Regions from separate parts of the Salinarimonas chemoclinalis genome, predicted to be linked through region 1. Evidence: predicted binding sites of a transcription regulator. Region 1 holds the regulator's gene; each other region holds the start of a gene.
What was found. The regulator LexA, encoded in region 1, represses DNA repair genes until DNA is damaged. The targets are predictions, from matches to a motif close to TGTTCNNNNTGTGTTCNG.
Positions count from the first base shown of each region.

Region 2: a site for LexA is predicted at 3,952-3,969, ahead of dnaE (DNA polymerase III subunit alpha). Genes of this name have one in related genera too.
Region 3: a site for LexA is predicted at 2,371-2,388, ahead of AB9M23_RS09270 (PA0069 family radical SAM protein). Genes of this name have one in related genera too.
Region 4: a site for LexA is predicted at 1,699-1,716, ahead of AB9M23_RS20080 (ImuA family protein). Genes of this name have one in related genera too.

Region 1 is NZ_JBGMWH010000016.1:40,546-48,335, reverse strand. Features, by position in the region: gene AB9M23_RS18765 (FAD-dependent oxidoreductase) at 1-1,818, opposite strand, end outside; gene AB9M23_RS18760 (acetyl-CoA C-acetyltransferase) at 1,839-3,047, opposite strand; gene AB9M23_RS18755 (acyl-CoA dehydrogenase C-terminal domain-containing protein) at 3,092-4,882, opposite strand; gene lexA (transcriptional repressor LexA) at 5,167-5,880, shown strand; gene AB9M23_RS18745 (benzoate/H(+) symporter BenE family transporter) at 5,948-7,150, opposite strand; gene AB9M23_RS18740 (serine hydrolase domain-containing protein) at 7,255-7,790, opposite strand, start outside.
Region 2 is NZ_JBGMWH010000004.1:61,311-69,100, forward strand. Features, by position in the region: gene AB9M23_RS09460 (AAA family ATPase) at 1-451, opposite strand, end outside; gene dnaE (DNA polymerase III subunit alpha) at 448-3,918, opposite strand; gene AB9M23_RS09470 (putative DNA modification/repair radical SAM protein) at 4,085-5,317, shown strand; gene AB9M23_RS09475 (UdgX family uracil-DNA binding protein) at 5,317-6,741, shown strand; gene pdeM (ligase-associated DNA damage response endonuclease PdeM) at 6,766-7,503, opposite strand; gene AB9M23_RS09485 (sensor domain-containing protein) at 7,607-7,790, opposite strand, start outside.
Region 3 is NZ_JBGMWH010000004.1:26,470-34,259, forward strand. Features, by position in the region: gene AB9M23_RS09265 (M3 family metallopeptidase) at 1-1,040, shown strand, start outside; gene AB9M23_RS09270 (PA0069 family radical SAM protein) at 1,063-2,304, opposite strand; gene AB9M23_RS09275 (hypothetical protein) at 2,491-2,997, shown strand; gene moaB (molybdenum cofactor biosynthesis protein B) at 3,007-3,558, opposite strand; gene AB9M23_RS09285 (helix-turn-helix transcriptional regulator) at 3,661-4,338, opposite strand; gene AB9M23_RS09290 (RidA family protein) at 4,426-4,821, opposite strand; gene acs (acetate--CoA ligase) at 4,965-6,923, opposite strand; gene AB9M23_RS09300 (hypothetical protein) at 7,181-7,558, shown strand; gene AB9M23_RS09305 (hypothetical protein) at 7,657-7,790, shown strand, end outside.
Region 4 is NZ_JBGMWH010000020.1:26,469-34,258, reverse strand. Features, by position in the region: gene AB9M23_RS20090 (DMT family transporter) at 1-440, shown strand, start outside; gene AB9M23_RS20085 (LacI family DNA-binding transcriptional regulator) at 526-1,584, shown strand; gene AB9M23_RS20080 (ImuA family protein) at 1,732-3,024, shown strand; gene AB9M23_RS20075 (Y-family DNA polymerase) at 3,050-4,495, shown strand; gene AB9M23_RS20070 (error-prone DNA polymerase) at 4,656-7,790, shown strand, end outside.

The DNA.
Region 1 (7,790 bases):
ATCGTAGAAGCCCCGGCCGTTCTTGCGCCCGAGCCGGCCCTCGCCCTCCACCATGGCGACCAGCATCGCCTTCTGGTCCGGGTCGATCGCGCCCGCGCCCGCTATCGCCTCGGTGGCCTTGACGATCCGCAGCGCGAGATCGAGCGCCACCTCGTCGTTGAGCGAGAGCGGTCCGACCGGCATGCCCGCGGCCTTGCCGGCGTTCTCGATCATCGCCGGCGGCACGCCCTCGACGAGCATCTTGTGCCCTTCGAGGATGTAGGCGCCCACGCAGCGATTGGCGAAGAAGCCGCGCGCGTCGTTGACGACGATCGGGGTCTTCTTGATGGCGCGCACGAAGTCGAGCGCGACGGCGAGCGCCTCGTCTCCGGTCTTCTCGCCCAGGATGATCTCGACGAGCATCATCTTCTCGACCGGCGAGAAGAAGTGGATGCCCACGAAGCGCTCCGGACGCGACGAAGCCTTCGCCAGCCCCGAGATCGGCAGCGTCGAGGTGTTCGAGCCGAAGATCGCGGTCTCGCCGACGGCGGCCTCGACCTTGGAGATGACCTCGGCCTTGACCTTCGGGTCCTCGAACACGGCCTCGACCACGAGGTCGCAGCCGGCGAGCGCCGCGTAGTCGTCCGCCGCGGTGATGCGCGCCAGCAGCGCGTCGCGGTCGGCGGTCTTGGCGCGGCCCTTCATGACCTGGTCGGTCATGAGCTCGTGCGAATGGGCCTTGCCCTTCTCGGCCGCCTCCCTGTCGCGGTCGACGAGCACGACCTCGAAGCCCGCGTTCGCCGCGACGTAGGCGACCCCCGCGCCCATGAAGCCCGCGCCGACGACGCCGATCCGCTTCAGCGAGGTCTCGCCCACGGAGGCGGGGCGCCGGGCGCCCTTGTTGAGTTCGCCCATCGAGACGAAGAGCGTGCGGATCATCGCCGCTGCCTCCTTCGAGCGCAGGATGTGGGCGAAATAGCGGGACTCGACCTTGAGCGCGAGATCCATGGGCAGCTGCAGGCCCTCGTAGACCGATTGCAGGATGGCCTTCGCGGCGGGGTAGTTGTCGTTCGTCTCGCGGCGATAGATGGCGTTCGCCGCGGGCCAGATCTGCATGCCGGCGGGGGAGTAGACCTTGTTCGAGGGCAGCTTGAAGCCCTTCTGGTCCCACGGCGCCACCGCGGAGCCGCCGTCGCGGATCCAGGCCTTGGCCGTGTCGATCAGCTGGTCGTGCGGCACGACCTGGTGGACGAGGCCCATGTTGCGCGCCATCGATCCCTTGATCTGCTGGCCCTTGAACAGCATCTGCAGCGCGTCGCCCGTCTGCATCAGCCGCGCCACGCGCTGGGTGCCGCCGGCGCCGGGGAAGAGCCCGACCTTGATCTCGGGAAGCCCGACCTTGGTGCGGTCGTGATCGCACAGGATGCGCTGGTGGCAGGCGAGCGCGAGCTCGAAGGCGCCGCCGAGGCAGGTGCCGTGGATCGCCGCGACGAAGGGCTTGCCGCAGGTCTCGAGCCGTCGGTAGAGCAGCGAGAGCCGGCGCGATTGCTCGAAGAAGACGCGCATCGCCTCCTCCGCGCCCTTCTCCGCGGCGAGCTTCGCGTGCATGGCGCGAAGCCCCTGGAGCATCCCGAGGTCGGCGCCGCCGGAGAAGTCCTTCTTGCCGGACGCGATCACGCAGCCCTCGATCTCGGCGGTCTCGGCGACGTGCTCGATCACGCGGGCGAGCTCCTCCATCACCTCGGGGGTGATGACGTTCATCGAGCGCCCGGGCATGTCCCAGGTGAGGAGTGCGATGCCGTCGGCGTCGGTCTCGAAGCGGAAGTTGGTGAGGTCCATGGTCTTGTCTCCCGGCTCTCTCAGACGCGCTCGATGATGGCGGCGGTGCCCATGCCGGCGGCGACGCACAAGGTGACGAGCGCCGTCTGCTTGCCCTGGCGCTCGAGCTCGTCGAGCACCGTGCCGAGCACCATGGCGCCGGTGGCGCCCAGCGGATGGCCCATGGCGATGGCGCCGCCGTTGACGTTGACGATCGCCGGATCGAGGTCGAAGGCCTGGATGTAGCGCAGCACCACAGACGAGAAGGCCTCGTTGATCTCGAAGAGGTCGATGTCGTCCTTCGTCATGCCCGCCTTCTTCAGCACGAGCTCGGTCACGTCGACGGGGCCCGTCAGCATCAGCGCGAGGTCGGAGCCGATCGAAGCGAAGGCCTTGATGCGCGCGCGGGGCGTCAGGCTCGCCATCTCGCCGGCCTTCCTGGAGCCCACGAGGACGGCGGCCGCGCCGTCGACGATGCCGGACGAGTTGCCCGCGTGGTGGACGTGGCGCACCGCCTCGACGTCGGGATGGGCTGCGATCGCCACCGCGTCGAAGCCCGCCATGTCGCCCATCTGCTCGAAGGCCGCCTTGAGCCCGCCGAGCGACTGCATGTCGGTGGACGGCCGCATGTGCTCGTCCTTCGCCAGGATGGTGAGGCCGTTGACGTCGCGCACCGGCACGACGGAGCGCGCGAAGCGGCCCTCGTCCCAGGCCCTGGCCGCACGCTTCTGGCTCTCCACCGCGAAGGCGTCGACGTCGTCGCGGGAGAAGCCGTACTTGGTGGCGATCAGGTCGGCCGAGATGCCCTGGGGCAGGAAGTAGGTGTCGATGGCGAGCTTCGGGTCGACGGGCCAGGCGCCGCCCGACGCGCCCATGCCGATGCGCGACATGGATTCGACGCCGCCGCCGATCGCCATCTCCTTCATGCCGCTCATCACCTGGGCGGCGGCGAGGTTCACCGCGTCGAGGCCCGAGGCGCAGAAGCGGTTGATCTGGACGCCCGGCACCTCCTTGCCGAAGCCGGCCTTGAGCGCGGCGGCGCGGGCGATGTCGCCGCCGGCCTCGCCGACGGGGTCGACGCAGCCCAGCACGACGTCCTCGATCATCACCGGGGGCAGCCGGTTGCGGTCGCGGATCGCCTTCAGCGCGGTCACGGCGAGATCGACCGCCGGCACCTCGTGCAGCGACCCGTCCGGCTTGCCGCGTCCGCGGGGCGTGCGGACGTGGTCGTAGATGTAGGCGTCGGTCATGGATGCCTCCCTGTGGCGTTCGGTTCGTATGCGCCGTGGCTCGCTCAGAACGCCTCCGCCGGCAGCGCCATCGTCGTGTCCGCGCCCGCGGAGATGCGCGCCAGCTGGGCCGCGGTCTCGGGCATCAGACGCTCCATGTAGAAGCGCCCGACGACGAGCTTCTCGGCCATAATGCGCTCCATGCCGGGCGCACCCTCCTTCGCGAGCGCCGCCTCGGCCATCAGCCCCCACATCCAGCCCATCGCGACCAGCCCGAACATGTGCATGTAGTCGGTCGCTCCGGCGCCGGCGTTGTCGGGCTTGGCCATGGCGTTGTTCATGAACCACATCGTGGCCTGCTGGAGGCGCCCCAGGCCCTCGCCGAGCGGCCCGATATAGGGCTGCATCGCGGGGTCCGACGCGTTCGCCTTGCAGAAGGCCTCGACCTCGCCGAAGAAGGCCATCACCGCGCGCCCGCCGTCCTTGGCGAGCTTGCGGCCGACGAGATCCATCGCCTGGATGCCGTTGGCGCCCTCGTAGATCATGGTGATGCGGGCGTCGCGGACGAACTGCGACATGCCCCACTCCTCGACGTAGCCGTGCCCGCCGAACATCTGCTGGGCCTTGACCGCGTTGTCGAAGCCGAGATCCGTGAACACGCCCTTCACGACGGGCGTCATCAGGCCGAGGAAGTCGAGGGCCTTCTGGCGCGCGGCCGCGTCCGGCGAACGGTGGGCGATGTCGCTCTCGAGCGCCGTGCGCAGGATGAGCGCACGCGCCGCCTCGTTGATGGCGCGGATCGTCATCAGCGTGCGGCGCACGTCCGGGTGGACGATGATCGGGTCGGCCGGGCCGTCCGGGTTCTTCGGGCCGGTGAGCGAACGGCCCTGGAGGCGGTCCTTCGCGTAGGCGACGGCGTTCTGGTAGGCGACCTCGGAGACCGCGAGGCCCTGGACGCCCACCGCGAGCCGCGCCTCGTTCATCATCACGAACATGGCCGCGAGCCCGCGATTCTCCTCGCCGACGAGCCAGCCCGTGGCGCCGTCGTAGTTCATCACGCAGGTGGCGTTGCCGTGGATGCCCATCTTGTGCTCGAGCGAGCCGCAGGAGACGCCGTTGCGTGCGCCCAGCGAACCGTCGTCGTTCACGAGCATCTTCGGCACGACGAAGAGCGAGATGCCCTTGGTGCCCTGCGGCGCGCCCTCGATGCGGGCGAGCACCAGGTGGACGATGTTCTCGGTGAGGTCGTGCTCCCCCGCCGAGATGAAGATCTTCGTGCCGGTGATGGCGTACGAGCCGTCGCCGTTGGGGACCGCCTTGGTCTTGATCATGCCGAGATCGGTGCCGCAATGCGGCTCGGTCAGGTTCATCGTGCCCGACCAGGTGCCCTCGATCATCTTGGGCAGGTACGTCGCCTTCTGCTCCGGGGAGCCGTGCTCGATCAGCGCGGCGATGGCGCCCATCGTCAGGCCCGGGTACATGGCGAGCGCGAGGTTCGCCGAGGAGGCGAACTCCTGCATCACCGTGTTGAGGGTCGTGGGCAGGCCCTGGCCGCCGAACTCCTCGGGCGCCGAGAGCCCGAGCCAGCCGCCCTGGACGTAGGCCTCGTAGGCCGCCTTGAACGCCTTGGGCGCGGCGACGCTGCCGTCGGCGTTGCGCGTGCAGCCCTCCTGGTCGCCCGCGAGATTGGTCGGCGCCCACGACGTCTCGGTCAGCTTCGCGCCCTCCTCGAGGATCGCCGCCACCGTGTCGGGCGTGGCGTCGGCGAAGCCCGGCAGATCGGCGTGGCGCGACAGCTTCAGGACGTCGTCGAGGATGAAGGACGTGTCGGCGACGGGGGCCTTGTAGACCGGCATGGGCTCTCTCCCTAGGGATCGGGCGGGCGTTTCGCACGGATGCGCGCCGTGGATAGTTCATATATAAACTATCTCGTCGCCGCTGGCTAGAGGGAGGCCGCGTCCCGGCGGGCCGCCGCCCGGGGACCCCGTCGTCGCCGATCCGTTCACCGTCCCGCGACGAGTCGCCGCGATGGGGGTTGCGGAACGCATGGGGAACGGGTATGAGTTCCGCGTTTGTTTTCCGCGTGACCGCCATCGCGATTCGGCCGGCGGCGCGGAAGGCTCGAGGACGGGGTCGCTCCATGCTCACGCGCAAACAGCACGAACTGCTTCGCTTCATCCACGAGCGGGTGCGGGAGACCGGCGTCCCGCCTTCCTTCGACGAGATGAAGGACGCGCTCGACCTCAAGTCGAAGTCGGGCATCCACCGGCTGATCACGGCGCTGGAGGAGCGCGGCTTCATCCGGCGGCTGCCGAACCGGGCGCGGGCGCTCGAGGTCGTGCGCCTGCCCGAGGGCCTGGGCGTGCCGTCGAGCCGGCGCTTCAACCCGAGCGTCGTCGAGGGCGGGCTCGCGGCGAAGCCCAAGGCCGCGTCGGCGCCCGCGGCGCCGCCGAGCGTTCCGGACGAGGAGCGCGGCATCCAGATCCCGGTCATGGGCCGGATCGCGGCGGGCGTGCCGATCTCGGCGATCCAGTCGCAGAGCCACTCGATCACCGTCTCGCCGGACCTCGTCGCCTCGGGCGAGCATTTCGCGCTGGAGGTCCGCGGCGATTCGATGATCGAGGCGGGCATCCTCGACGGGGACATCGTCGTCGTGCGCAAGCAGGACGTGGCAAACACCGGGGACATCATCGTCGCGCTGATCGACGACGAGGAGGCGACCTTGAAGCGCTTCCGCCGCCGCGGCTCCTCCATCGCCCTCGAGGCGGCCAACCCCGCCTACGAGACGCGCGTGCTCGGGCCGGACCGGGTGAAGATCCAGGGCAAGCTGGTGAGCCTGTTCCGGCGGTATTGAGCGGGGTCGGCGTATCCGGGATCGGACGGTTATCGGCGGCGATGCCGCTCCCGCGCCGAGCCCCCGATCACCGCCGGAGCATCCACATCGCCCCGCCGGCGAGCAATCCCCAGAACGGCGCGCCGATGCCGAAGAAGGCCACGCCGGAGGCGGTGGTGACGAAGCAGACGAGGGCGGCCATGCGCGCCTTCTCGTCCGCGAGCGCCGCCTGGATCGCGCCCGCGAAGCTCGTCAGCAGCGCGAGGCCGGCCACCGCCTGAATCAAGATCGGCGGCGAGGCCGCGATGAAGGCGGCCGCCGCGCCCGCGGAGAGGCCGAGCGCGACGTAGACCGCCCCCGCCGTCGCCGCCGCGACCCAGCGCTTCGCCGGGTCGGGATGCGCCTCGGGTCCCGCGCACAGCGCCGCGGTGATGGCGGCGAGGTTCACGAGATGGCCGCCGAAGGGGGCGGCGATCGCGCTCGCGACGCCGGTGCCGACGAAGACGGGCCCGACCGGCGGTCGGTAGCCGTTGGCGGCGAGCACCGCGAGCCCCGGCACGTTCTGCGAGGCCATCGTCACGAGGAAGAGCGGCAGGGCGAGACCGACGAGCGCGTCGAGCGAGAAGGTCGGAGCGACGAGCACGGGCCGGGGTGCGAGCGCGGCCCAGGACGCCTCGGGCAGCGGTGTCGCCGCGAAGACGAGGCCGATCGTCACCAGAACCGCGAGCGGCACGGCATACGGCCGCGCGAAGCGCAGCGCCGACGCCCACACGACGACGATCGGCAGCGCCAGCGCCGGCTCCACCAGCGTCGCGCGCGCCGGGGCGAGGCACAGGTCGAGCAGGATGCCCGCCAGCATCGCGGCGGCCAGCGGCATCGGGATGCGCTCGACGGCGCGGCCGAACGGCCGGATCACCCCCGCCAGGATCACGAGGACGGAGGCCGCCAGGAAGGCGCCGACCGCGACCGGGAAGCCCCCCGGGTAGGCGCCGGTCGCCACGAGCAGCGCCGCGCCGGGCGTGGACCAGGCGATCGAGATCGGCAGCCGCGTGCGCCAGGACAGGCCGATCGCCAGCACGCCCTTGACGAGGCATACCGCGAGCAGCCCGGACGCCGCCTGGGCGGGCGTGGCGCCCACCGCGACGAAGCCCTGCAGCAGCAGCGCGAAGGTCGAGGCGAAGCCGACGAGCGCCGCGAGCGCCCCCGCCGAGACCGGCTGGATCGGCCCGCCGCCCCCCTCCGCCGGCGCGCGCGCCTCCGCCGTCCCCGTGCCGCCCGCCATATCGCTCATGTCCCGCTTACGTCCCGCTCGTCCAGCCGTGCGAGACTGCCGCCCGGCGGGCACGCACGCCACCCCGCGCGCGCCGACCAGGGCTGCGCCGCGGGCGGTGCGCGTCACTCCTCCAGCGCCCGCGCGATCTCCCAGGCGAGGCTCTCCGCGTCGAGATCCTCGCCGTTGGCGAGCACCACCACGGAGACCCCGGTGTCGAGCCCACGATAGTAGTACGCCGCCGTGCCGTACCAGGAGCCGCCGTGCGCCGCGACCGTCCTGTCGAAGTCGTCGGTGTACAGCGACCAGCCCCAGCCGTAGCCGGCGCCGCTCTCGTCGGCGATCCGCTCCCCGTCGTCGAAGGCACCCTGCGAGACCAGGAGTTCGCCCGGTGCGAACCCCTCCGCGAGCGCGGCCTCGTAGCGGGCGAGATCGGCGAGGCTCGTCCAGATCGAGCCGTCGCCCTCCACCGACGTATCCCATCCGCTCGCCTCGAAGGCGCCGTCCGTCCCGGCATGGCCGGAGGCGCGACGCGCCTCGTCCCGCGGGTAGCCGGAGGCGGAGGACGTCATGCCGAGCGGCTCGAAGACGCGGGCGTGCAGCACCGCGTCGAGGCTCTCGACGCCGTCGGCCGCGGCCACGAGGGCGCCGAGCACGAGAT
Region 2 (7,790 bases), on a different contig from region 1:
GGGGTACGCCGATCGAACGCCCGTAACCATGTACGCTGCATTCCTCATTCGCGAAAAAGAGACCGCCGTCCGAGGTAGGCTCGAGCGTCGCAGAATATTCGCTCAGATCTGAGCGGAAGTAGACTCTCAGCTGTGAGGTGTTGCTGGGTCCGAAGAAGAGCACCTTCTCGATCCCGCCCTGCTTCGCGACGTAGTCCTGCAGCTCCTCGCGGGCGAGACGGGCGATGAAGGGAAAGAAGCCGACGAAATTGCTCTTTCCGGCGCCGTTCGGCCCCAACACGATGTTGATATCGGCGAACGGAAGCTCCTCGATCGCGCGGATCGACTTGAACCCCTTCAGGGTGAGCGTCTGGAGCTTCCGGAACTTGTTCTGCATCGAGCCCGTGTCGGCCTGCATGCGCGGCGCAGCCGCCTGTTCCGTCAGGATCGGCGACCCTCCCCCTCCGGTCAACTGATCTCCACCCACTCCACCCCCGGCACCGCCCTGAGCGCCCCCGCGATCTGCGGCGTCGCCAGGTACTTGCCGGGCAGCTTCACCTCCACCTCCTGCTCGCCGCCGTCGAGGATCAGCACGAGGGAGACCTCGCCCTCGCCGCGTGCCTTCAGCCGCTCCTGCACGGAGCGCACCGGTCGCTCGTCGCGCAGGTAGATGCGCATGCCCTTCTGGTGCTTGGCGATGGCCTCGTCGAGCGGCTCCACGGCGTTGATGCGCGCGCGCACGTCCTCGCCCTCGACGCCCGCCTGCACCACGAGCACCACCGCCGAGCCGGGCTCGAGCTGGTCGCGGAAGCGCTGGAGGCCCTCCGAGAAGACGATCGCCTCGAAGTGTCCGGACTGATCGGACAATTGGAGGATGCCCATCTTCGAGCCGGACTTGGTGCGCCGCTCCTGCCGGTCGAGCACGGTCGCGGCGAGGCGCCCGACGCTGGCGCCGGCGCGGACGGAGCGCACGAAGTCGCTCCAGCGCTGGACGCGCAGCTTGCCGAGGAGCTCGGAATATTCGTCGAGCGGATGGCCCGAGAGGAAGAAGCCGACCGCGTCGTACTCGCGCTGCAGGCGGTCGGACGCCGTCCACGGCTCGTGGTCCGGCACGCGCAGCGAGACGTCCGCCGAGGCGAGGCCGCCGAACATGTCGACGATCCCCGTCGTCTCCGCCTCCGCCGCCTGGGCGGCGAGCGACAGCATCGGCTCGATCGCCGCGAAGGCGCGGGCGCGGTCGGGCTCGAGGTCGTCGAAGGCGCCGGCGCCGACGAGGTTCTCCAGGATGCGCTTGTTGACGCTCTTCGGCGGCAAGCGCCGGGCGAGATCGGCGAGGTCCGCGAAGGGCGTGTCGCCCCGCGCGGCGACGATCGCCTCCATCGCCTGCCGGCCCACGCCCTTCACCGCGGCGAGCGCGTAGCGGATGGCGCCGCCCGCCACCGAGAAGCGCACCTGCGAGCGGTTGATCGACGGCGGCTCCACTTTGATGCCCAGCCGCTGCGCCTCCCGGCGGAATTCGGAGAGCTTGTCGGTGTTGTCGATGTCGAGGTTCATGGACGCCGCCAGGAACTCGACCGGATGGTTCGCCTTCACCCAGGCCGTCTGGTACGAGACCACCGCGTAGGCGGCGGCGTGGGACTTGTTGAAGCCGTAGTCGGCGAACTTGGCGAGCAGGTCGAAGATCTCGTCGGCCTTGCCCTCCTCGATGCCGTTCGCCTTGCAGCCGTCGACGAAGCGGACGCGCTGCTTGTCCATCTCCGCCTTGATCTTCTTGCCCATTGCGCGACGCAGGAGGTCGGCGTCGCCGAGCGAGTAGCCGGCGAGCAGCTTGGCCACCTCCATCACCTGCTCCTGGTACACGATGATCCCGAAGGTCTCGCGCAGGATCGGCGCGAGCTTCGGGTGCGGGTACCAGCCGCTTTCGTCCCGGCCTCGGCCGAGCTTGCGCTCGCAATAGACCGGGATGTTGGCCATCGGACCCGGGCGGTAGAGGGCGACGAGCGCGATCAGGTCCTCGATCCGGTCGGCGCGCATCTCGACGAGCGCCTTGCGCATGCCCGCCGATTCCACCTGGAACACGCCCACCGTCTCGCCGCGCCCCAGCATCTCGTAGGTCTTCGGGTCGTCGAGCGGCAGGTTCGAGAGATCGACGGCGACGCCTCGCTCCTTCAGGAGATCGACGGCGTTGCGCAGCACGGTGAGCGTCTTCAGGCCGAGGAAGTCGAACTTCACCAGCCCCGCCTGCTCGACCCACTTCATGTTGTACTGCGTGACCCGCATGCCCGTCTTCGGGTCGCGGTAGAGCGGCACGAGCTCCTGGAGCGGCCGGTCGCCGATGACGACGCCGGCGGCGTGGGTCGAGGCGTGGCGGTGGAGGCCCTCCAGCTTCTGCGCGATGCGCAGGAGCCGCTCGACCACCTCCTCCTGCTCGGCCGCCTCGCGCAGCTTGGGCTCGTCGGCGATGGCCTGCTCGAGCGTGACGGGCTTCGCCGGGTTCTGCGGCACGAGCTTGCAGAGCTTGTCCACCTGCCCGAAGGGCATGGCGAGCGCGCGGCCGACGTCGCGCAGCACGCCGCGGGCGAGCAGCGTGCCGAAGGTGATGATCTGCGCGACCTGGCGCTCGCCGTAGCGCTCCTGCACGTAGCGAATCACGTCCTCGCGGCCGTCGACGCAGAAGTCGATGTCGAAGTCCGGCATCGAGACGCGCTCGGGGTTGAGGAAGCGCTCGAACAGCAGGCCGAAGCGCAGCGGGTCGATGTCGGTGACGGTGAGCGACCAGGCCACCAGCGAGCCCGCGCCCGAGCCGCGGCCCGGGCCGACGGGGATGTCGTGGTCCTTGGCCCACTTGATGAAGTCGGCGACGATGAGGAAGTAGCCGGGGAACTTCATCCGCCGGATGATGCCGAGTTCGAAGGCGAGCCGGTCGTGATACTCCTGCTCCGTCGTCCCCGGCGCCGGGCCATGGGCCTTCAGCCGCGCAGCGAGCCCCTCCTGCGCCTGGCGCTCGAGCTCGAGCCCCTCCGCCTCCTCGCCGTCGACGCCCTCGGCGTCCGCGGTGAAGCGCGGCAGGATGGGCTTCACCGTCGTCACGCGGTAGGCGCAGCGCATCGCGACGTCGACGGTGTTGGAGAGCGCGTCCGGCAGGTCGGCGAAGAGCGCGGCCATCTCGGCGCGGGTCTTGAAGCGGTGCTCGGGCGAGAGCCGGCGCCGGTCGGTGTTGGCGACGACCTGGCCCTCGGCCACCGCGAGCAGCGCGTCATGCGCCTCGTAGTCGTTTTCCTTCGCGAAGAAGGGCTCGTTCGTCGCCACCAGCGGTAGCCCGCGCTCGTCGGCGAGCGCGATCAGCGCGCCCTCCACCGCGCGCTCCTCCTCGAGCCCGTGGCGCTGGATCTCGACATAGAGACGGTCGCCGTAGATCGCCTCCAGCGCGGAGAGCCGCGCGGCGGCCAGCTCCGGCCGGCCCGTCGCGAAGGCGCGGTCGAGCGGCCCGCCGAGCCCGCCGGTGAGCGCGATCACGCCCTCGGCATGCTCCGCGAGCGCGGCGAGCGACACCTGCGGGCTGCCGCCGAGCTGGACGTCGAAATAGCCGCGCGTGACGAGGCGCATCAGGTTGCGGTAGCCCTCCTCGCTCTGCGCCAAGAGCACGAGGTTGGCGAGCCCCGCCGCGGCCGCTGCCGGCCCCTGCCGCTGCCCCGGATCGGGCGTCTCGAAGCAGGTGGTGATCTGCACGCCCGCGATCGGCTGGATGCCCGAGCCCGACAGTTTCTCGGAGAATTCCAGCGCGCCGAAGAGGTTGTTCGTGTCGGTCAGCGCCAGCGCCGGCTGGCGATCGGCCAGTGCCAGCTTGGCGAGCGCGCCGATCTGCAGCGCGCCCTCGAGGAGGGAGTAGGAGGAGTGGACGTGGAGATGGACGAAGCCGGGGTCCTTGATGATCGCCATGGCCCCTCGCCCTCCAGTCCCGATCCGCCGCGCCGTTCCTTATCCGTTTTGGCCGCGCGCCTGTCGAGGGGTGGGGCGTCGCGGGCTGTGGATGGCCGTCGACGCGTGCCCCCCGCGACATCCTACCCCCTTGAACGAACCGAGAACCCGGCGCATTCTCCCCCACATGGTGCCCGCCCTGTCCCGCAAGCTGCGCGTCCTCGCCGACGCGGCCAAGTACGACGCGTCCTGCGCGTCCTCGAGTGCGCCCAGGCGCACGTCCCGCACGGACGGGCTGGGGTCGACGGGGGGCAGCGGGATTTGCCACGCCTACACGCCGGACGGGCGCTGCGTGAGCCTGTTGAAGATCCTGCTGACGAACTGGTGCCTCTACGATTGCGTCTACTGTGTCAACCGGCGCTCGTCCAATGTCGAGCGGGCGCGGTTCACGGTCGAGGAGGTGGTCGACCTGACGCTCAACTTCTACAAGCGCAACTACATCGAGGGGCTGTTCCTCTCCTCGGGCATCGTCAAGAACGCCGACCATACGATGGAGCAGATGGTGCGCGTGGCGAAGACGCTGCGCGAGGTGCACGGCTTTCGCGGCTACATCCACCTCAAGACCATCCCCGAGGCGAGCCCCTTCCTGATCGAGGAGGCGGGGCTCTACGCCGACCGGCTGTCGATCAATATCGAGCTGCCGCAGCGCGAAAGCCTGAAGACGCTCGCGCCCGAGAAGGACGACGCCACCATCCGCGGCGCCATGGGCCGCATGAAGGAGCGCATCGTCGAGGCGAAGGCCGAGCGCAAGACGACGCGCACGGCGCGCCGCTTCTCGCCCGCAGGCCAGTCGACGCAGATGATCGTCGGCGCCGACGCCGCGACCGACACCGACGTGCTGCGCACCTCGACCGCGCTCTATTCCGGCTACGCGCTGCGGCGCGTCTACTATTCCGCCTTCTCGCCGATCCCCGATTCGAGCCGGCTCCTGCCGCTGAAGCCGCCGCCGCTCCAACGGGAGAACCGGCTCTACCAGGCGGACTGGCTCTTGCGCTTCTACGGCTTCGACGTCGACGAGATCGCGGCCGGCGCGACCGCCGGCATGCTCGACCTCGAGGTGGACCCCAAGCTCGCCTGGGCGCTGAAGCACCGCGAGCGCTTCCCGGTCGACGTCAACCGCGCCGACCGGGAACTGCTGCTGCGGGTGCCCGGGCTCGGGGTCAAGGCGGTGGACAAGATCCTCGTCGCGCGCCGCCACCGCCGGCTCGCCCTCGACGACGTCGCGCGGCTCGCGGGCTCGGTGAAGCGCGCGCGCGCCTTCCTCGTCGCGAGCGACCACACGCCGGGCGCGTTGCTCGACCGCCTCGACCTCAGGGCCGCGCTCGTGCAGCGCCCCGCCGAGCAGCTCACCCTGTTCTGATGCGCCGCGTCATCCTCGCACCCGGGGCCGATCTCGACGGGTTTCGCCGCGCCGCCCGCGCGCTCGTCACGGAGAGCGTGGCGCCCGACGACGTCGTGTTCGAGGACGATGGCACGGCGAGCCTGCTGCCGGAGGCGCAGATCGCCGAGGCGCCGCCGCTCGCTTTGCCGAAGACCGTGCCGCCGATCGTGAAGGACGTCGCGATGCACCGCGATCCCGAGCGCTGGGCGCTGCTCTACGCGCTGATCTGGCGCGTCGCGAACGGCGAGCGGCGGCTGCCGGAGATCGTCGCCGATCCGCTGATGCACCGGCTGCACATCATGCGCCGCAACATCGGCCGCGACATCCACAAGATGCACGCCTTCGTGCGCTTCCGGAAAGTCGAGGGCGCCGAGCCCGAGCGCTTCGCCGCCTGGTTCGAGCCCGAGCATCACATCCTGCGCGCGGTGGGCCCCTTCTTCCGCGACCGCTTCGGCGCGATGCTCTGGTCGATCCACACGCCCGACGGCTCGATCCTGTGGGACCGTGAGCGGCTCGCCTACGGCCCGCCCGGCCGCCCGGAGGACGCGCCCGCGCACGACGGGTTCGAGGAGGGCTGGCGGGAGTATTACGGCGCGATCTTCAACCCGGCGCGGGTCAACCCGACCGCGATGCGCGCCGAGATGCCGAAGAAGTACTGGAAGAACCTGCCCGAGGCCGAGCTCATCCCCGATCTCGTCCGCGGGGCGGCCTCGCGCGTTGGCGGCATGATGGACCGGGAGCCCACCAGGCCCACGAAACGCGAGCCCCGCGCCGCCCTCGCGGCGCTCGACGCCGGCGCGCGCCCCCGCACGCTCGACGAACTCGCGGCGATGATCCGCGCCTACGAGCCGCCGCAGGACTTCTCGCCCAAGGCCGTGATCGGCGAGGGGCCGGTCGCGCCGCTGATCGCCTTCGTCGGCGAGCAGCCCGGCGACGTCGAGGACCTGGAGGGCCGCCCCTTCGTCGGCCCGGCGGGACGGCTCCTGGCGAAGGCGCTGGGCGAGGTCGGGATCGACCGGGACGCCTGCTATGTCACGAACGCGGTCAAGCACTTCAAGTTCGTGGCGCGCGGCAAGCGCCGCATCCACCAGAAGCCCTCGCTCGGCGAGATCAAGCATTACCGCTGGTGGCTGATGGAGGAGCTCACCCTGGTGCGCCCGCGCCTCACGGTCGCGCTGGGCGCCACCGCGCTCACCGCGCTCGCGGGCGAGGCGATGCCGCTGATGCGGTCGCGCGGCCCAGCCCGCTTCGAGACAAACGGCCTGGTCCTGCCGGGCTTCGTCACCGTCCACCCCTCCTGGCTGCTGCGCCTGCCCGACGAGGACGCGAAGGCGGCGGGCTACGAGAGCTTCCTGCGGGACCTCGCCGCCGCGAAGGACGAGGCGCAGCGGCTGGCCGGGTGAGGGCCGATGCCCCCGCTACGCGGATCAATCCCCGCACAGCGCCCGAGAGGAGACCGTGTAGAGTCGCTCGCGCCCGGCCACCCGGGCTGTGAAGCCGTTGGGGAAGAGCGGCGCGAAGGCCGCGTCGCAGACGTTGAGCCCGCCCGCATAGGCGCCGAAGGCCGGCATCACCAGCCGCCTGCCGTCGTGCACGAAGCAGCGTGCGCGCACGGCGCGCCCGCGCAGGCGCACCTTGGCGACGGGGTGGAGATGGCCGCAGATCTCCGGCTCGGAGCCCGGCTCGCTCCGCGGCTCGTGGCGCAGCGCGACGCCGTCGAGCGCGACCGTGTCCGCCACCTCGCCCCCGAGCGTGGCGGGCAGCGCGGGATCGTGGTTGCCGGTGAGCCAGAGCCAGTCGCGCCCCGCCTGGAGCGCCGCGAGCGCCCCGCGCGCGTCGGCGTCGAGGCGGGCGGGTCCGTCGGGGTCGTGGAAGCTGTCGCCGAGCGCGATCACCCGCGCCGGATGGTGCGCCGCGACGGGGGCAGCGAGGCGCGCGAGCGTCTCGCGCGTGTCGTAGGGCGGCAGCAGGAATCCGCGGCGGGCGCGCGAGGAGCCCTTCTCGAGGTGCAGGTCGGCGACGAGCAGCGTGCGGTGGTCCGGCAGCCAGGCGACGCCGTCCCGGTCGAGCACGAGCACGAGCCGCCCGAGCGCGATCTCGACCGCGCCGACATCCGCCCGGCCGCTCTCGACCTCGACCTCGCCCGCCCGTGCCGCCGCCGTCACCCGCGCCTCGCCGTTCGCTTCCCGTTCCCACGAGCTATGGACGATTCGGCGGCGCCTGGCGAGGGGTGCGCATGCGCGCGGGGGCGGGACCGGCTGTCGCGGCTCAGGCGATCCGGCGCGGAACCGACGCGGAGTCTCGGGCGCTCTCCCCGCCTTCCGGGGCGAGATCGAACGCGGCGAGCGGCAGCTGCTCCAGGGGGACGGGCCGCGAGAACAGGTAGCCCTGCGCGAGGTCGCAGCCGGCGGCGCGCAGCATCGTCGCCTGCGTCTCGGTCTCGACGCCCTCG
Region 3 (7,790 bases), on a different contig from region 1:
GTGCCCGCTACGACCTCGACGAGGGCGCGATCAAGCCGTACCTGCCGCTCGACCGCATGATCGAGGCGGCCTTCCATGTCGCGCAGCGCCTGTTCGGGCTCACCTTCGAGGAGCGCCCGGACGTTCCGCGCTGGCACCCGGACGTGCGCGCCTTCGAGGTGCGCGACGCGGCGGGCGCGCACGTGGGCCTGTTCTACGGCGACTACTTCGCGCGGCCCTCCAAGCGCTCCGGCGCCTGGGCCTCCGCCTTCCGCTCCCAGCAGAATCTCGACGGGCGGGTGCGGCCGATCATCGTCAACGTGATGAACTTCTCCGCCGGCGGCCCCGAGGCGCCGGCGCTGCTCTCCTTCGACGACGCGCGCACGCTCTTCCACGAGTTCGGCCACGCCCTCCACGGGCTCCTCTCGGAGGTGACCTATCCCTCGCTCGCCGGCACCGCGGTGGCGCGCGACTTCGTCGAGCTGCCCTCGCAGCTCTACGAGCACTGGCTCGAAACGCCGCAGGTGCTGGAGCGCTTCGCGCGCCACCATCGCACCGGCGAGCCGATGCCGCAGGCGTTGCGCGACAAGCTCGCGGGCGCACGCACCTTCAACCAGGGCTTCGCCACGGTGGAATACCTCGCCTGCGCCTTCGTCGACCTCGACTTCCATCTCCTGCCGGACGCCGGCAACCTCGACCCGGAGGCGTTCGAGCACGAGGCGCTCGCCCGCATCGGCATGCCCGACGAGATCGTCATGCGCCACCGCACCCCGCATTTCGCCCACGTCTTCGCGGGCTCGGGATACGCCGCGGGGTACTACAGCTACATGTGGTCCGAGGTGCTCGACGCCGACGCGTTCGAGGCCTTCGAGGAGACGGGCGACGTCTTCGACCCCGCCACCGCGGCACGGCTGCGCGAGCACGTCTACGCCGCCGGCAACCGCCGCGACCCGGCCGAGGCCTACGCCGCCTTCCGCGGCCGCATGCCGGACGTGGGCCCGCTGCTGAAGAAGCGCGGTCTCGTCGAGGGCCTCCCCGCTCCGGCCGCCGGGGAGGCGTGACACGCGCCGCCGGGCGCCCTCCTCACGCGAACAGCGAGAGCTGGTCCTCCGCCGCCCGGCGGCGGGCGGTGTCGGGCGGCTCGAACAGGTCCGTGCGCAGCCGGGTGCGCGTCGCGTTGAGGCCGAGCCGGCGCGCCGCCGTCTCGAAGCGCCGCCCGATCATCCAGGCATAGGCCCCCGTCCCGGTCTGTCGCACGCCCCAGGTCGCGTCGTATTCCTTGCCGCCGCGGGTCTGGCGCACGAGGGAGAGCACGCGCTCCAGCCGATCGGGATAGTGCTCGATCAGCCAGTCCCGAGCGAGGCCCTTGAGCTCGTCGGGCAGGCGCAGCAGCACGTAGCCCGCCTCGCGCGCGCCCGCCGCGTGCGCCGCCTCCAGGATGCGCTCGATCTCGTGGTCGTTGATCGCCGGCACGATCGGCGCGACGAGCACGGTCACGGGGATGCCCTCGTCGGTGAGCCGCTTGATCGCGTCGAGCCGCCGCGCCGGCGTCGCCGCCCGCGGCTCCATCCGCCGGGCGAGCACCGGGTCGAGCGTGGTCAGCGAGATCGCCACCTTGGCGAGGCCGCGCTCGGCCATCGGCCCGAGGATGTCGACGTCGCGCGTGACGAGATGCGACTTCGTGACGATCCCCACCGGATGCGATCGCTTCGACAGAACCTCGAGCACCGAGCGCGTGATTCGGTAGCGCCGCTCCACCGGCTGGTACGGATCGGTGTTGGCGCCGAGCGCGATGGGCTTCGCAACGTAGCTCTTCGCCGCGAGCTCGCGCTCCAGCAGCGCCGCAGCGTCCGGCTTGGCGAAGAGCTTCGTCTCGAAGTCGAGGCCGGGCGAGAGGCCGTGATGGGCGTGGCTCGGGCGGGCGTAGCAGTAGAAGCAGCCGTGCTCGCAGCCCCGATAGGGGTTGATCGAGTAGTCGAAGCCGATGTCGGGTGACTGGTTCCTCGCGATTATCGTGCGCGCGCGTTCCTCCACCACCTCGGTCGCCAGCGCCAGCGCGCGCTCCTCCTCGTCGTGGAGCCTGTCCTCCTCGAAGGCCTCGCGGGTGATGCGCTCGTAGCGCCCGGTCTCGTTCGTCTGCGCGCCGCGCCCGCGCCTCAGCCGCTCGGCCACGGCGTCGGGCCGGCCGGTGTCGCGCAGGAGCGCGCGGCGCTGCAGATCGCGCACCGAGGGATCGCGGAGCGCCGGCTCCCGTGGGGACGCATCCCGCGGGCCGGGGACGATGACGTGGCGCAGCGCGCGCGCCGTGCTGGCGACCGGGCTCATGACGACCTCCGAACGAACGTTCGCATCGGTTCCGGTTGGTTCCGTCTCTGTTCTGTTCGCCGTTATACGAACGAAATGAGAACGACGCAAGTCCCTCCGGGTTCCGTTCGCGCCCGTCGCGACGGCGCGCGGAAGAGCGCCCGGCCGAAGGGTTACGCGGCCGTGGGGCTGCGCTATGAGGACGGCATGATCAGCGCGCTCATCCTCCCCGACGGTGACCCGCAGGCCCTCGCCGCGACGATCGCGGCGCTGGTGCCCGGCGTGGCAGAGGGCACGATCGCCGATGCCGTCGTGCTGGTGCACGGCACGCCGCAGCCGGCGATCGACGCGATCGCGGACGCCGCGGGCGCGACGCTCGTGGCGCTGGCGCCGGGCGAGGCGCCCTGGCGGGCGGGGGCGCGTGCCGCGCGGCGGGACTGGCTGCTGCTGCTCGCGGCGGGAGACGTACCGCTCGAGGGCTTCTCCCGCCCGCTCGAGCGCTTCGCCGGCACCGCGCCTGCGGTGGCCCCCGGCGCGCTCGGCCGGATGCGCCGCGAGGAGGCGGGACTTCTGGCCGGGCTCCTCGCTCGGCTCGCCGCGGGTGCGCGCCGCCCGCGCGCGGGCGACCTCGTCCACGTCTCCCACCTCGCGGAGGGCGCGCGACCGCGAGTCGTGCGGCTCGCAGCGACGCTGGTCCGCGAGGAGCGGGCCTGACCGACCGCGTCAGCCCTTGAGCTTGCCGCGCTTCAGGTGTTCGTCGAGGCGGGGCATGATCTCGACGAAGTTGCACGGCCGATGGCGATAGTCGAGCTGCGGGCCGAGGATGCCGTCCCAGGCGTCCTTGCAGGCGCCGGGCGAGCCCGGGAGCACGAACACGTAGGTCGCCCCGGCGACCCCCGCGGTCGCGCGCGACTGCAGCGTCGAGGTGCCGATCTTGTCGTAGCTGATGCGGTGGAACACCGCCGAGAACCCCTCCATCCGTTTCTCGAACAGCGGCTCGATCGCCTCGGGGGTGACGTCGCGCCCGGTGAAGCCGGTCCCGCCCGTCGTGATCACGACATCGACATCCTCGCGCGCGATCCACCCCTGCACGGCGGCCCGGATCGCCGCGACCTCGTCCCGCACGATCGCCCGATCCGCCAGATGATGCCCCGCCGCCGCGATGCGCCCGACGAGCGTGTCGCCGGACCTGTCCTGCGCGAGGTCGCGGGTGTCGGAGACGGTGAGGACGGCGATGCGGACGGGGATGAAGGGGAGGGATTCGTCGAGGGGCATGGGGGTGGGGCTCCGGCGCGAGGGCTTCGCGCGGAGATGGCCACGCCCCTCGCCCGATTTCAAGCGAGGCGCCCCGCCGGCTCCGACCGCGGGTGCTTCGCCTCACGCGTCGCATCGCTCCGTCGCCATGAAGGCGATGAGGCCCGTTCGCTCGTCTTCCGCGAACCTGTCGTCCGTGAGGTCGATGCCGCAGATCCGGTCGTGGCGGACGGTACGGAAGCCATTGCGCAATTCGCACCAGCCCGAGACCATCCAGCCGTCCGGCAAGTCCCAGATCACGAGCGGGCGCAGACGCCGGCGCGTCGTGTGGCCGGCCGCGTCGGTGTAGCCGATCTCGACGACCCGCTGATCGCGGATCGCGCGGCGGACGAGGCCGTCGTGCGGCGACGCGGTCCGCCTTGGCTGGAGGCTGTAGAACGGCGCGTCGGCGAGCCGGCGCTCCTCGGGCGACGGCAGGCTCGCCTGGATCAGCGCGCGTGCTTCCTTCGCGGCCGTGGCCAGGACGGGATCGCCGGTCCGCTCGACGAAGGACAACCCCACGGCCAGGGCGTCGATCTGGTCGTGGGTGAAGGCCACGTTCGGCAGGTCGAAGCCGGGCCGCAGGATGTATCCCACGCCGGCTTCGCCGTCGATCGGAAGGCCCGAGGCCTGGAGGTGCGCGATATCGCGATAGATCGTGGCGACGCTGACCTCGAGCGCCGCCGCCAGCTCGCGGGCGCGGCTGATGCGACGGCTGCGCATCTCGTTGACCAGCCTGAACAGCCTTTCCGCCCGCCGCATCGCTCCCTTCACTCCCGCTCTCGAGCGCCGCTCGCCTGTATTGACCCGGGACACGGCGGCGTGAACGGGGCGGACATCGGGCCGCGCTCAGGCCACCGCCGTCGCCTCGATCTCGAACAGGAGGGACGGCCGCGCGAGGCGGGTGACACCGATGAGCGTCATGGGCGGCGCCACCCCGGCCGGGCCGAACCGGCCGCCCAGGAGATCCAGGTTCGCGATTGCCTCGTCGACGTCGGTGGCATAGACGACGAGCCGCACGACGTTCGAGAGGCTCATCCCGGCCGCACGCAGGATCTCTTCGAGATTGTCGAGCGAGAGCGTGATCTGGCCACGCATGTTCCCCGGATGCTGCGGCTCGCCTCCCGCATCGACGGCGGTCTGGCCCGCGCACACGAGCGTGCGCGTCGCGCCCGCGAGTATCTCGCCTTGATTGTAGCCCAGCGGCAGCGACCAGGGCCAGGGATTGACGGGTGTTCTGTTCATCGACGTTCGCTCCTTCGGGTCGTCCCGTGACGCCCAAGAAGCACAGCGCTCCTCTCACCGTCCTGAGAGGAGAGTTCCGTCGAGCCTAGCGGGTGGCGGCCGAGGACGCGAGGAGGCCGCAGCCGCCTCGCGCCCACTCCACCTCAAGCCGCAGCCCCACGCTTGTTCTGCCGATGCTCGATCAAATCGTCCACCACCGCCGGGTCCGCCAGCGTCGAGGTGTCGCCGAGCGCGCCGAACTCGTCCTCGGCGATCTTGCGCAGGATGCGGCGCATGATCTTGCCCGAGCGGGTCTTGGGCAGGCCCGGGGCGAACTGGATCTTGTCGGGGGAGGCGATCGGGCCGATCTCCTTGCGGACGTGGACGACGAGCTCCTTGCGCAGCTCCTCCGACGGCTCGATGCCCGCCATCAACGTGACGTAGGCGTAGATGCCCTGGCCCTTGATGTCGTGCGGGTAGCCGACCACGGCCGCCTCAGACACCTTCGGGTGCGCGACGAGGGCGCTCTCGACCTCGGCGGTGCCCATGCGATGGCCGGAGACGTTGATGACGTCGTCGACGCGGCCGGTGATCCAGTAGTAGCCGTCCTCGTCGCGGCGGCAGCCGTCGCCGGTGAAGTACTTGCCCGCGTAGGTCGAGAAGTAGGTCTGGATGAAGCGCTCGTGGTCGCCGTAGACCGTGCGCATCTGGCCCGGCCACGAGTCGGCGATGCACAGGTTGCCCTCGCAGGCGCCGTCGAGCACCTTGCCCTCGGCGTCCACGATCTCCGGCTTCACGCCGAAGAAGGGCAGCGTCGCCGAGCCCGGCTTCTGGGCGATGGCGCCCGGCAGCGGCGTGATGAGGATGCCGCCGGTCTCCGTCTGCCACCAGGTGTCGACGATGGGGCAGCGCCCCTCGCCCACCACGCGATGGTACCACTCCCAGGCCTCGGGGTTGATCGGCTCGCCGACCGAGCCGAGGAGGCGCAACGACGCGCGCGAGGTCTTGCGCACCGGGTCCTCGCCCGCGCCCATCAGCGAGCGGATGGCGGTGGGCGCCGTGTAGAAGATGTTGACCTCGTGCTTGTCGACCACGTCCCAGAAGCGGGAGATCGACGGGTAGGTCGGCACGCCCTCGAACATCAGCGTCGTCGCGCCGTTGGCGAGCGGGCCGTAGACGATGTAGCTGTGGCCCGTCACCCAGCCGACGTCGGCCGTGCACCAGTAGACCTCGCCCTCCTTGTAGTCGAAGACGTACTGGTGCGTCATCGAGGCGTAGACGAGATAGCCGCCGGTCGTGTGCAGCACGCCCTTCGGCTTGCCGGTGGAGCCGGAGGTGTAGAGGATGAACAGCGGGTCCTCCGCGCTCATCTCCTCGCAGGGGCACTCGGCCGTCACCATCTCCGCGGCGGCGTCGTAGTAGACGTCCCGGCCGGGGTCCATGGCGACCGCGCCGCCGGTGCGCCGAACCACGACGACGTGGTCGACGGAGTCCGGCGGCAGGCGCTCGAGCGCGGCGTCGACATTGGCCTTGAGCGGCACCTTGCGGCCGCCGCGCAGGCCCTCGTCCGCGGTGATCACGCAGCGCGACGCACAATCCTCGATGCGCCCGGCGAGCGCGTCCGGCGAGAAGCCGCCGAAGACGATCGAGTGGATGGCGCCGAGCCGCGCGCAGGCCAGCATGGCGTAGGCGGCCTCGGGGATCATCGGCAGGTAGAGCGTGACGCGGTCGCCCTTGCCGACGTTGCGGTTGCGCAGGACGTTGGCCCAGCGCGACACGTGCTCGTGCAGCTCGCGATAGGTGATGCGCTTCGACTCGCCCGGGTCGTCGCCCTCCCAGATGATGGCGACCTGGTCGCCGCGGGTCCCGAGATGGCGGTCGACGCAATTGTAGGCGACGTTGGTGGTCCCGTCCTCGAACCACGCGATCGAGACGTCGCCGGGGCCGAACGTGGTGTTCTTCACCTTGGTGAAGGGGCGGAACCAATCGATGCGCTTTCCGTGCTCCGCCCAGAAGGCGTCGGGGTCGGCGAGGCTCGCCTCGTACATCTCGCGATACTTCGCGGCGTCGACATGGGCGCGCTCGGCCCAATCCCGCGAGACGTCGTAGATCTTCTCAGCCATGCGTGTCCTCCCCGCGATACGTGCCCGACGTGCGCCGCGCGGGGCGATCGTCGGGCTTTTGTTGCGTGGCACGTTACTGGAGGCGGTGGCCGCGCCGCAAGCTAGGGGGATATCGCACTTTCGTGGGGCGGGCGCCCCGGCGCACCCCCGCCTCCTGGACGAAATGCCGCGCTGCGCGGGGGAGACCGCCGGGCCTTCGGCGGCGTAAGCGTGGCTGGCACGAACGGCGTGCGTCCGAGCGCGGGAGTCGAAGCATCATGGAGCATGGCACCCTCGGGGGTCCGCGGAAGCCGGCGCGCGCGTGGCCGATCGAGCCGGGCTCGAGCGTCGAGTCGCAGCTCGCCATGGTGGCGTTCACGCCGATCCTGGCTCTGTGGCCGCTCGTGTCGACCCTGCCGCTGTTCGGTCTCCTCGCGGGACCCGAGACGATCGGCTGGGGGGTGATGCACCTCTTCCTGCTCGCGACCGGCTTCTGGGGCGTGTTCGGCGGCTGGCTCACGCTGCGCTTCATCACGCCGGCGACCGTCCCGGCGCAGCCGTTGCGGTTGCCCGCCGGACGGCGCCGGATCGTCCTCGGCGCCTACGCGACCGCATGGACCCTCGTCGCCATGGGAGTGGCGATCCTCGGATCGTGACACCGGGGCCGACGATCCTCGCGTCGCGATCGCCCCGGCCGCCCGGCCGTCGCCGAACGCGCTTGCGCGCAGCGGAGCGTGCGCGTAGAGCCTCGCGCATGAGGACGCTCTCGCGACTGGCCCGACTCGTGCGCACGACGATCGCCGTCGTGGCGCTCTACGGGCTCGTGCTCGCGAGCCTGCTCGGCGGCCTGTCCGGCGCCCTCGCCCTCTCGGCGGGCGCGACCGGGAC
Region 4 (7,790 bases), on a different contig from region 1:
AGGGCTTCCACCCGGCGGCGCTCCTCTCGATCGGGGCGGCGGTCTGCAACGCCCTCTACGGGGTGACGACGCGCATGCTCGCGGGCCACGACGGCTCGCGCACGACGCTCGTCTATTCCGGCCTCGTCGGTCTCGCCGTGACGGCGCCGATCGCGCCCTTCGTCTGGGAGGCGCCGCCCTCGGTCCTGTCCTGGCTGCTGCTCGCCGGGCTCGGCGCCTTCGGCGCGGTGGGCCACTGGCTGCTGATCCTCGCCCACGCCCGCGCGCCCGCGGCGGCGCTCTCGCCCTTCTTCTACACGCAGATCGTCTGGATGCTGGCGCTCGGCTGGCTCGTCTTCGGCGACCTGCCGGACGCCTGGACCCTCGTCGGCGCGGCGGTCGTCGTCGCCTCGGGTCTCTACCTCCTCGCGCGGGAGCGCGCGCGAACGCGGCGGAGCTAGTCCGGTTCCCCGCTAAGTAGCTTCCCCGATGGACCGCGCATTTCGTGCCGCTAACTTGGGTTAGCTCGGCGGGAGGCTGCACTGCATGGACTCATCATCGTCGGGGCCGGCCCGCGGAGCGCGCGGCCGCGTCACGCTGCAGATCATCGCGGACGTGCTCGACGTCTCGACCGCGACGGTGTCGCTCGCCCTGCGCAATGCCCCCGTGGTCGCGGAGGCGACGCGGCTGCGCGTGCAGCAGGCGGCGCGCGAGCTCGGCTACACCTACAATCGCGGCGCCGCGGCGCTGCGCACGGCACGCTCGGACATGCTCGCCGTCGCGCTCTCCGACGTGGCCCTGCCCGACCACGCCGCGATCCTCGGCGCGGTGGAGGACGCCGCGCGCGAGGCCGGGCGCACGATCCTGCTCGGCACCACGGCGGAGGACCTCGACCGCCAGGAGCGGGTGCTCGCCATGCTCGGCGAGTTCCGCCCCGACGGCCTGCTGATCGTCCCCGCCGGCGGCACCACGGCGTCGGCGCTCTACCAGCTCCTGGCGGCGGGCATCCCCGTCGTGCAGGTCTCGCGGGAGGTCGAGGGGCTCGCCTTCGACTACGTGGGCAGCGACGACACGATGGCCGCCTGCCTCGCCGTGGAGCACCTGCTCGCGCTCGGCCACCGGCGCATCGGCATGATCGGCGGGGCGGACGGGCTCTCCAGCCACCGCGCGCGCCGGCGCGCCTTCTGCGAGGCGCTCCAGCGCGCCGGCGTTCCGATCGACTGCGGCTGGCTGATCGACGGCTACGGCAGCCGCGAGACCGGGATCGACGGCGTCGGGCGCTTCCTGGCGCTGCCGAACGCGCCGACGGCGGTGGTGTGCGTCGACGATCTCACCGCGCTCGGCGCCATGACCGGGCTCGCCCGCGCCGATCGGCGCCCCGGCCGCGATTTATCTATCTTGGGTTGCGGAGACGCGCCGGAGGCCGCCGTCTCCGAGCCACGGCTGTCCACCGTGCGCGCCCATCACGGGGCGATCGGGCGGCGCGCGGCGGAGGTGTTGCTGAGCCGCATCGCCGACCCCGACGCCCCCCGCCAGCGCCACCTGATCCCGCCCGAGCTCGTGGTGCGCGACAGTTGCGCGCGGCTCGAGCGGGCGGCCGCCTGAGGGCGGCGCCCGGATCTCCCTGCGCCTCCGCCGCGCGCAACGTCCGATTCCGGCGCCGGTCCCGATCCGTCCGATTCCCCGCTTGACTCCCACCCGTCGCGATGGAATCCATGAGCGAACGGATTGAGAACAGACAGGGATCGAACCATGGCTCGTCACGAGCCTCGCGACGGCGCTCCGACGCCGGCGGACGGTACCGCCGTGCCCGGCGGAATGCCCGGCGGAATGCCCGGCGGGAAGCCGGGAGAGACGCCGGGAGAGACGCCGGGAGAGGCGTTCGGCGCGGGGGAGACCCCGGCCGAGCGGCTCGCCCGCGCGCGCGCCGCGCTCGCCGCCGCCCAGGCGGGCGAGCGTTCGGCGGGAGAGGGGGCGCCGGGAGAGGGGGCGCCGGGCGGGTTCGGCGAGGCCGCGCAAGCGGGATACGCGGGGGAAGGCTCGGCGGGCCGCGCCGCCCGGCCGCTGCGGACGCGGGCGTCGCCGAATCGGCTCTTCCGAACGGCATCCGAGGCTGCGGAGCCCGCGGCGACGGAGCCCTCCCCCCTCCGCCGGCGGCGACGCCCCCCGGCACCGCTCGGCGCGGGCGAGGGCGCGGGCGAGGGCGAGGGCGCGGGCGCGGGCGCGACCGCGCTCGACGTCGCGCTGGGCGGCGGGCTCGCGCGGGGCACGATCCACGAGATCCTCGCCGGTGAGGCCGGCGATCTCGGCGCGGCGCACGGCTTCGCCCTGGCCTGCGCCGCCCGGCTCGGGGCGTCGGCTCCCGCCGCGGTCCCCGGCTCCGCCGGCGCCCGGCTCGGCCCGCGCCCGCCCGGCCGCGTGCTCCTCGTCCAGGACGAGGAGGCCGCGCGGGAGGACGGCGCGCCCTACGGGCCGGGCCTCGCGCTCGCCGGGCTCGATCCCGCGCATCTCGTCCTGGTGCGCGCCCGTGACGCGCGCGAGGCCCTGTGGGCGACGGAGCAGGCCCTGCGCTGCCGGGCGCTGGGCGCGGTGCTGGCCGAGATCGCCCGCCTGCCGGGGCTCTACGACCTGACCGCCTCGCGCCGGCTGGTGCTCGCCGCCCGCGAGGGCGGCACGACCGGCCTCGTCGTGCAGGCCGCCTTCGGGGCGGGGGAGGGGCCGCGCGCCAGCGCCGCCGAGACCCGCTTCGTCGTCTGCGCCGCGCCGAGCCGCCCCGGGCTCGCCGGCACCCCCGGCGCGCCGGCCTGGCGCGTCCGGCTCGCCCGCCACCGCGGCGGGCGCGAAGGCCTCTATCATCTGGAGTGGAGCCATGACGACCGCGTCTTCCGGGACCTCCCGCGGGACCTCACTCGAGACACGCCCGGCGAAGCGCTACCTCGCCCTCGTCCTGCCGACGCTCGCGACGGACCGCGCCCGGCGGGACCGGCGCGTCCCGGCGGTGGGCGCGTCCTGCGTTTCGCCGGGGCGAGCCGATCGCGGGGCTGAGCCCGGCGAGATCCCACTCGCCGCGGTGGCGAAGGTCCGCGGGGCGCTGCGCCTCGCCGCCTGCGACCCCCGCGCCGCCGCGCTGGGGCTGCGTCCCGGCATGTCGCTGGCCGACGCCCGCGCGCTGCATCCCGCACTCGCGGTCGTGGACGCCGATCCCGAGGGGGACGCCGCGGCGCTGGCGCGACTCGCCGACTGGGGCCGGCGCTTCACGCCCCTCGTCGCGCCGATGCCGCCCGACGGCTTCGTGCTCGACGTGACGGGCTCGGCTCATCTCTTCGGCGGCGAGGCCGCGATGCGGGCGGACGCCGTCGCCCGCCTCGCCGCGCTCGGCTTTCGCGCCCGCGCCGCGATCGCCGGCACGCCGGAGGCGGCGGCGGCGCTGGCGCGGGCGGCGGACGGGGCGATCGTCCCCTCCGGCGAGGAGGCGCGCGCGCTCGCGCCGCTGCCCGTGCGCGCGCTCGGCGTCGCCGACGAGGTGGTCGAGGGACTCGCGCGGCTCGGGCTCTCCCGCATCGAGGACGTGGCGCTGCGCCCGCGCGCGCCCTTCGCCGCACGCTTCGGCACGGATCTCGTGAGCCGGCTCGACGCCGCTCTCGGCCGCACCCGCTCCGCCATCGGCGCGCGGCTCGAGGCGCCGCCCTACGTGGTCGAGCGGCGCTTCTTCGAGCCGATCCTGACGCCCGAGGACGTCTCGCGCACGCTGGCGCGCCTCGCCGAGGAGCTCGCCGGCATGCTCGAGCGCCGGGGCGAGGGGGCGCTCGCCCTCGAGCTGTCGCTGTTCCGGGTCGACGGGGCGGTGCGGCGGCTGCGGGTCGGCGCGAGCCGCCCCACCCGCGAGCCGGCGCGCATGGCGCTGCTGTTCCGGGAAAAGCTCGCCGGCGAGCGCGACGAGCTCGACATCGGCTGGGGCTTCGAGGTCGTTCGCCTCGCCGCGCTCTCGGCGCGCCGGCTCGACGAGGCCGCCCGCCGGCTCGACGGCTCGGTGGCGGGGGAGGACCTCGCCCGCCTCGTCGACGCGCTCGGCGCCCGGCTCGGGACCGAGCGCGTGCGCCGCATCGCGCCCTGCGACAGCCATTGGCCGGAGGCCGCCGCGACCCTCGTGCCGCCCTCGGAGCGCGGCGGGAGGCGCCGGGAGGACGACCATGCCGCCGACTGGCTCGCGCCCGTCCCCGGCGCCGCGCCGGATCGCCCGATCCGCCTGTTCGCCCGACCCGAGCCGATCGAGGCCGTCGCCACCGTGCCCGACGGCCCGCCCCTGCGCTTCCGCTGGCGGCGCGTCCTGCACGAGACCGCGGCCTACGAGGGCCCCGAGCGCATCGCCCCGGCCTGGTGGGACGGGGCGGGCCTCACCCGCGACTACTTCCGCACCGAGGACAGCGCGGGCCGCCGCTTCTGGATCTTCCGCGAGGGCCTCTGGGGTCGCGAGACCGCCGCGCCCCGCTGGTACGTGCACGGCCTGTTCGGATGAGCGGGCGGCCGACCAGCTCCCGCCCCATCGGGGCGGGGACGGCGAGCGGGAGCGAGCCAGGGGCGGGGTTGCGTCGCGCGACGCGTGGAGTCTCGGCCGCGTCGCGTGTGCCCCGCCACCGAGACGGCCAACCCGTGAGACCGTGAAGCGACCTTCCGCCATGACCGGCCTCCTCCCCCTCCGGATCCCCTACGCCGAACTCGCGGTGACGACGAACTTCTCCTTCCTGGAGGGGGGCTCGCATCCCGAGGAGATGGTCGCCCAGGCGGCGAGCCTCGGGCTGTCGGGCATCGGCATCGCCGACCGCAACTCGGTGGCCGGCGTCGTGCGCGCGCACGTGGCGCTGCGGGAATGGCGCGCGGAGAACGCCGCGGGCACGCGGGACCTGCGGCTCGCGGTCGGCGCGCGCCTCGCCTTCGCCGACGGCACGCCCGACATCCTCGCCTATCCGAGGGACCGCGCCGCCTGGGGCCGGCTCTGCCGGCTGCTCACCCTCGGCAAGAGCCGCGCGCCCAAGGGATCGTGCGTGCTGCACCGCGACGACCTCCTGGAGCGGGCCTGCGGCCTGCAGCTGATCGTGCTGCCGCGGCTCGAGCGGGCGGACGAGGATCTCGGCTTTCTTCCGAGCCTCGCGGAGGCCTCCGCCGGCGCCTGGCTCGCCGCCCGCGCCGGCTGGGGCCGCGCGCCGCGTGCCGCGCTGGCGCGCAGCCTCGCCCTCGCCGAGAGCCATGGCGTCCCCGCGATCGCGGTGGGGGACGTGCTCTACCACGTGCCCGAGCGACGCGCGCTCCAGGACGTGCTCACCTGCATCCGCCACGGCACCACCCTCGACGCCGCCGGCCGCCGCCTCGCGGCCAACGCCGAGCGCCACCTCGAGCCCTCCCACGAGATGGCGCGGCTGTTCCGCGAGGCGCCCGGCGCGATCCCCGAGACGATCCGCTTCCTCGACGGCCTCGCCTTCTCGCTGGACGACCTGCGCTACGAATACCCGGAGGAGGGCCGCGAGGGCTTCCCCGATCCCCAGGCGGCGCTCGCGCACCACGCCTGGGAGGGCGCGCGCCGGCGCTACGGCGACGTGATCCCGGACACGGTCGCCGCCGCCATCCGCCACGAGCTCGCGCTCATCGCCGAACTCGCCTACGCCCCCTACTTCCTCACCGTCCACGACATCGTGCGCTTCGCCCGCTCCCGCGGCATCCTCGCCCAGGGGCGCGGCTCGGCGGCCAATTCCACGGTCTGCTTCTGTCTGGGCATCACCGAGGTCGATCCGACCAAGCACGATCTCCTGTTCGAGCGCTTCGTCTCCAACGAGCGCAAGGAGCCCCCCGACATCGACGTCGACTTCGAGCACGAGCGGCGCGAGGAGGTGATGCAGTATGTCTACGAGCGCTACGGCCGCGAGCGGGCCGGGCTCGCGGCGAGCGTCATCACCTACCGCGCCCGCTCCGCCGTGCGCGAGGTCGGCAAGGTCTTCGGCCTGTCGGAGGACGCCGTCGCCGCGCTCTCGGGATCGATCTGGGGCTGGTCGAAGGCGGCCGTGGAGGAGAAGGAAGTCGAGCGGCTGGGCATGGACCCGCGCGAGACCCGCCTCGCGCGGGTGCTGGCGCTGGCGCAGGAGCTCTCCGGCTTCCCGCGCCACCTCTCGCAGCATACCGGCGGCTTCGTCATCACCCGCTCGCGGCTCGACGAGGTCACCCCCGTCGCCCCCGCCGCGATGGAGGACCGCACCACGGTCGAGTGGGACAAGGACGATCTCGAGGCGCTGGGCATGCTCAAGATCGACCTGCTCGCGCTCGGCATGCTCTCGTGCCTGCGCCGCGCCTTCGACCTCATCGGCGAGCATTACGGCGAGCGGCTCACGCTCGCCACGATCCCCGCCGAGGACCCGCGGGTCTACGCCATGATCCAGCGCGCGGACACGCTCGGCGTCTTCCAGATCGAGAGCCGCGCGCAGATGTCGATGCTGCCGCGCCTCAAGCCCGCGTGCTTCTACGACCTCGTGATCGAGGTGGCGATCGTGCGCCCCGGGCCGATCCAGGGGGACATGGTCCACCCGTATCTGCGCCGGCGCGAGGGCCGCGAGCGGGTCTCCTACCCCGCCCCCGCCCCCGAGCACGGCCCGAAGGACGAGCTCGAGCGGGTCCTCGGCAAGACGCTGGGCGTGCCGCTCTTCCAGGAGCAGGCGATGAGGATCGCCATCGTCGCCGCGCGCTTCACCCCCTCCGAGGCCGACCGGCTGCGCCGGGCCATGGCGACCTTCCGGCGGGTGGGCACGATCGGCACCTTCGCCGCCAAGATGGTCGAGGGCATGGTGGCGCGCGGCTACGAGCGCGGCTTCGCCGAGCATTGCTTCAAGCAGATCGAGGGCTTCGGCGAGTACGGCTTCCCGGAGAGCCACGCGGCCTCCTTCGCGCTCCTCGTCTACGCCTCCTGCTGGGTCAAGGCGCGCTATCCGGACGTGTTCGCGGCGGCGCTGCTGAACGCCCAGCCGATGGGCTTCTACGCGCCGGCGCAGATCGTGCGCGACGCCCGCGAGCACGGCGTCGCGGTGCGCCCGCCCGACGTCAACGCCTCCGACTGGGACTGTACGCTCGAGCCCGGCTCCCGCGCCGCCGAGGGACTGCACCCCGCCCACGCCTCGATGCGTGGGGACATCCGCGCGACGCACGCGCTCAGGCTCGGCCTGCGCACGATCAAGGGCGCGAGCGAGGCCGACATGCGCCGCCTCGCGGCGCGGCGCGGCGCGGGCTACGATTCCGTGCGCGACCTGTGGCTGAGGACGGAGCTGTCGCCGGCGGCGCTGGAGCGCCTCGCCGAGGCGGACGCCTTCGCCTCGCTGGGGCTGTCGCGCCGCGACGCGCTGTGGGCGGTCAAGGCGCTGCGGCGCTCCGGCGACAAGGACGACCTGCCGCTGTTTCGCGCCGCGACCATGGCCGAGCGCGAGCCCGACGCCGCCCTCCCCCCGATGCCTCCGGGGCAGGAGGTGGTGTGCGACTACCGCTCCCTCACACTATCGCTGAAGGCCCACCCGGTCTCCTTCCTGCGCGCGGAGCTGGCCCGGCGCGGCGCGATGCGCCACGCCGACCTCGCCGGCGCCCGCGACGGGGCGCGGGTCGCGGTGTCGGGCCTCGTCCTCATCCGCCAGCGCCCGGGCTCGGCCAAGGGCGTCATCTTCATGACGCTCGAGGACGAGACCGGCATCGCCAACCTGATCGTCTGGCCCGGGACCTTCGAGGCCTTCCGTCCGGTGGTCGTCGGGGCGCGGCTGGTGGGCGTGCGCGGGCGGCTGCAGCGG